2 regions of the Streptomyces sp. NPDC045021 genome follow, and region 2 is predicted to be linked to the other one. Evidence: predicted binding sites of a transcription regulator. Region 2 holds the regulator's gene; the other holds the start of a gene.
What was found. The regulator HspR, encoded in region 2, represses chaperone genes until heat shock. The targets are predictions, from matches to a motif close to TTGAGNNNNNNNNNCTCAA.
Positions count from the first base shown of each region.

Region 1: the regulator HspR is predicted to act here: its motif matches at 1,081-1,099, upstream of lon (endopeptidase La).

Region 1 covers NZ_JBWKIQ010000022.1:76,679-79,066, forward strand. Annotated here, with positions in the region: gene lon (endopeptidase La) at 1-1,058, opposite strand, end outside; gene AC07DC_RS39410 (response regulator transcription factor) at 1,261-1,977, shown strand; gene AC07DC_RS39415 (HAMP domain-containing sensor histidine kinase) at 1,974-2,388, shown strand, end outside.
Region 2 covers NZ_JBWKIQ010000002.1:81,491-83,878, forward strand. Annotated here, with positions in the region: gene AC07DC_RS07380 (ATP-binding protein) at 175-585, shown strand; gene AC07DC_RS07385 (FBP domain-containing protein) at 582-1,097, opposite strand; gene AC07DC_RS07390 (heat shock protein transcriptional repressor HspR) at 1,218-1,670, opposite strand; gene dnaJ (molecular chaperone DnaJ) at 1,672-2,388, opposite strand, start outside.

The DNA.
Region 1 (2,388 bases), on a different contig from region 2:
CCCAGACCGCGGTCCGAGCGGCGCTTGCGCACCGCCAGGTACTCGGTGATGCGCTCCTTGACGTCGTCGAGGCCCGCGTGGTCCGCGTCGAGCACCGAGCGCGCGCCCGGGATGTCGTACACGTCGTCCGTGGTGGTGTTCCACGGCAGTTCGAGCACCGTGTCCAGCCAGGTGCGGATCCAACTGCCCTCGGGCGAGGCGTCGGAGGAGCGCTCCAGCTTCTCGACCTCCTTGAGCGCGGCCTCGCGGACCTTCTCCGGCAGATCGGCGGCCTCGACGCGGGCCCGGTAGTCACCGGCCTCGTCCTCCGGCTCGCCGTTCAGCTCGGAGAGCTCCTTGCGGACCGCGTCCAGCTGCTGGCGGAGCAGGAACTCGCGCTGCGCCTTCTCCATCCCCTCCTGCACGTCCTTGCGGATGGTGTCCGCGACGTCCTGCTCCGCGAGGTGGTCGCGCAGCGTGGCGACGGCGATGCGCAGCCGCTCCACCGGGTCGCTGGTCTCCAGCAGCTGCACTCGCTGCTCGGTCGTCAGGAACGACGAGTAGCCGGAGTTGTCCGCGAGCTGCGAGACGTCCTCGATCTGCTGCACCCGGTCCACGACCTGCCAGGCGCCGCGCTTGCGCAGCCAGCTGGTGGCCAGCGCCTTGTACTCCTTGACCAGCTCCGCGACCGCGCCGGGCGCCTCGGTGACCGCCGGCTCCTCGACCTTGGTCGCCTCCACCCACAGCGCGGCGCCGGGACCGGTCGTACCGGCTCCGATCCGCACCCTCGACACTCCGCGGATGACCGCTCCCGGGTCCCCGTCGGGCAGCCGGCCGACCTGTTCGATCCAGCCGAGCGTGCCGACGGCGGCGTAATTGCCGTCGATCCGTGGAACAAGCAGCACCTGCGGCTTGCTCTTACTTCCTGAGACGTGCGCGGATTGCGCGGCCTCCACGGCCGCGCGTACCTCGGTGTCCGTCAGGTCCAGTGGCACCACCATGCCGGGCAGCACCACAGCGTCATCCAGTGGCAGCACGGGCAGGGTGAGCGGTCCGGACGATGCGGATATTGCAGCCATGATCTCTCCCTAAGCAAGCAAGTTGAGCTATGTGGACTCAATGCACTTGATGCCCCTGGTGTTCCCCAACGGGTGTTCGCTCTGAGCGATCACGTTCGTGACGCCCGCAAAGGGCGCCAGGTGCCCGTTTTGGGCCACGTAGCCGAGCGCCTCGACCGCCCCGTACGCTGCATGCCAACCGGGACGACCTTGTGGGGCGGCAATGGACAGCACACAGACGACACCAGGCGCACAGCGCCGGGTGCTGGTGGTGGAGGACGATCCGACGATCGCCGACGCCATCGCGGCCAGGCTGCGCGCCGAGGGGTTCCAGGTCCGCACAGCGGGCGACGGTCCCACCGCGGTGGAGACCGCGATCGCCTGGCAGCCCGACCTGCTGGTGCTCGACGTCATGCTGCCCGGCTACGACGGCCTGGAGGTCTGCCGCCGGGTCCAGGCTCAGCGGCCGGTGCCGGTGCTGATGCTGACCGCGCGTGACGACGAGACGGACATGCTCGTCGGCCTCGGGGTCGGCGCGGACGACTACATGACCAAGCCGTTCTCCATGCGGGAGCTGGCAGCCCGGGTGCATGTGCTGCTGCGCCGCGTCGAGCGCGCGACGATAGCCGCGCACAGCCCGCGCGGCGGCAGCCTGCAACTGGGCGACCTGGAGATCGACAACTCCCAGAGACGGGTCAGGGTCCGCGGCACGGATGTGCACCTCACCCCGACCGAGTTCGATCTGCTGGTGTGCCTGGCCCAGCAGCCGCGCGCCGTCCTCTCCCGCGAGCAGCTGCTCGCGGAGGTCTGGGACTGGGCCGACGCGTCCGGCACCCGCACCGTCGACAGCCACGTCAAGGCGCTGCGCCGCAAGATCGGCGCCGAGCGGATCCGTACGGTGCACGGCGTCGGCTACGCGTTGGAGACCCCGGCCCCATGAGGCTGTGGGCGCGCCTGTGGGCGGCGCTGAGGCCCTACGACCCGCTCCGGTCGATCAAGGCGGCCCTGCAGCTGCTGGTCGTCGTGTCGGTGCTGATCACGACGCTGCTGGTGATCGTCGCGATCCACTCGGCCACCGAGCTGCGGGTGATCACGATCTTCTCGATCATCGCCTGCCTGCTGATCACCCAGTTCGTGGCGCACGGCCTGACGGCGCCGCTGCGCGAGATGACCGCGGTCGCGCGGGCCATGGCGCAGGGCGACTACAGCCGCCGGGTGACGAAGGTACGGCGCGACGAGGTCGGCGAGCTGGCGGAGACGTTCAACCGCATGGCGGCCGATCTGGAGGCCGTCGACCAGCACCGCAAGGAGCTGGTGGCGAATGTCTCACATGAGCTCCGGACGCCCATCG
Region 2 (2,388 bases):
GTCACCCGTGCGGGTTGGAATACCCGGAAACGGTTGCAACTACAGAAGACCGTTCCCTACCGTCGTGGGCAGCCATCCACCGCGCTGGAAGCGGAAGTGCACCGGAACCGACGGAGTCGATCCCGGCACTGCCACTGCGAAACAGCGCCCCGCCTCCCACGGAAGCGCGAACCCATGCTGAATGGAACCGACTTCTCGCTCGTCTTCCCGCCTGACCCCGTATGGGTCCGCTCCGCCCGCGAGGGCGTCCGTACGCTGCTCACCGCTACCGGCGGCGGAGCCGAGCTCGCCGATACGGCGTTACTGCTCACGTCCGAGGTCGTGACGAACGCCGTGCTCGCCTGCCGTCGAGCCGGTACCCGGGCGCGGTTGACCCTCTTCGCCGAGTGCGCGACGCCCGGCGCGCTGCGGGTGCTGATCAGCGATGACGCGCCGGGGCTGCCGGACGCGCACGGCCGGCCCGGGGCGGACGAGGAGCACGGGCGCGGGCTGCCGCTGCTCAGCGCGTGCGCGACGGCGTGGGGCGTGTGCCGGCACGGGGCGGGGCCGGGGAAAGCCGTCTGGTTCGAACTGGGCGGAGGCTAAGCCGCCGCCTCGCCGTCCGCCAGGACCTTCGTCAGAAAGACGTCCAGGTTCCGCAGGGTCCGGGCGATCTGCTCGTCCAGAGTGAGGGTCTCCTCGAACCGCTGGGCCGTCGCGACCTTCTTCTTCCCCCGCACATACAGCGAACAGGCCAGGTCGGCGCAGATGTACGTGCCGATCGTGTTGCCGTTGCGGCCCTCGGGGCCGGCCTTCGGGGCGACGAGGAGGTCGACGCCGCCGCTGGCGTGGTTGGTGACGCAGATCGAGCAGAGGCTGGTGCGCAGCATGTTGCGCCGGGCTCCGCCCGAGCTACGCAACGCGATACCGGTGAGCCCGTCCGCCCCGGGCGCCACGAGGTAGCCGCGGTCCGGGGCTCCGGGGTCGCGCCAGCCGAGGAAGTCGAGATCCGCCCAGGGCAGGTCGGCGAAGTCCCGGGGCAGGTTGAGGCGGCGTGCTTCTCCCTTGGAACAGTTCACGAAGGAGGCACGGATCTGCTGTTCGACGAGCGGTTCCATGGAAATCGACGCTAACAGCCAGGTCCGGACATGTCGTCCGGATTTCCGCCCGGCAACAGGGCCAGGGCACGACGGAGCCCGGCACCCCCGAGAAGGTGCCGGGCTCGTACACAGGCGCGACTAATCGTTCCTCTTGGGACGCCAGACGACCAGCGCGGTCGTCTGCTTCTCCTGGTACGGGACCAGGTCGCGGCGGTAGGAGGCATGGACGGCGGCCTCGCGCTGCTGGATGGCGGCCGACATGCCTTCGGCGGCCGCCGCGAGCTCGGCGACGCGCGCCTGGAGCGCGGCCACCTGGTTCTCCAGCTCGATGATGCGCTTGATGCCGGCGAGGTTGATGCCCTCGTCCTGCGACAGCCGCTGCACCTCGCGGAGCAGCTCGATGTCGCGGGCCGAGTAGCGTCGGCCGCGGCCGGCGGTGCGGTCGGGGGAGACCAGGCCGAGACGGTCGTACTGGCGCAACGTCTGCGGGTGCAGCCCGGAAAGCTGGGCCGCCACCGAGATGACGTAGACCGGGGACTCCTCGGTCAGCTGGTACGGATGACGCATCCGACCGCCCCGCATGCCGTCCATGTCATGCTCCCTTCGCGGCCTTGAAGAGCTCTGCCCGCGGGTCGAACTCCGCTGTGGCCTCGCGGTAGGACTCCAGCGCGTCGAGCGCCTTGCCCTCGGTCTTCTCCGGTACCGCGACCTCCACGGTGACCAGCAGGTCACCACGGCTGCCGTCCTTGCGGAGCGCGCCCTTGCCGCGGGCCCGCAGAGTACGCCCGTTGGGCGTGCCCGGGGGCAGCTTGAGGGTGACCGGCGGACCGCCGAGCGTCGGTACCTTGATGTCGCCGCCGAGCGTCGCCTCCGGGTAGGAGACGGGCACGGTGACGGAGAGGTTGTCGTCCTTGCGTCCGAACACGGGGTGCTTGTCGACATGGACGACGACATACAGATCGCCGGCCGGGCCGCCGCGCTCGCCCGGTGCGCCCTTGCCGCGCAGCCGGATCCGCTGGCTGTCGGTGACACCCGCGGGGATCCTGACCTGCATGGTGCGGGAGCTGCGGGCGCGCCCGCTGCCCTTGCAGACGTCGCAGGGGTCCTGGGCGATGAGCCCGCGGCCCTTGCAGTCCACACACGGGTCGGTGAGCGAGAACCCGCCACCGCCGCCGCGCGACACCTGGCCGGTACCGACGCAGGTCGGGCAGACCCGGGGGGTGCCGTTCTTGTCGCCGGTGCCGGAGCAGACCTTGCAGGGCGCCTGGCTGGACATCCGGAGCGGGACCGTGGCCCCGTCCACCGCCTC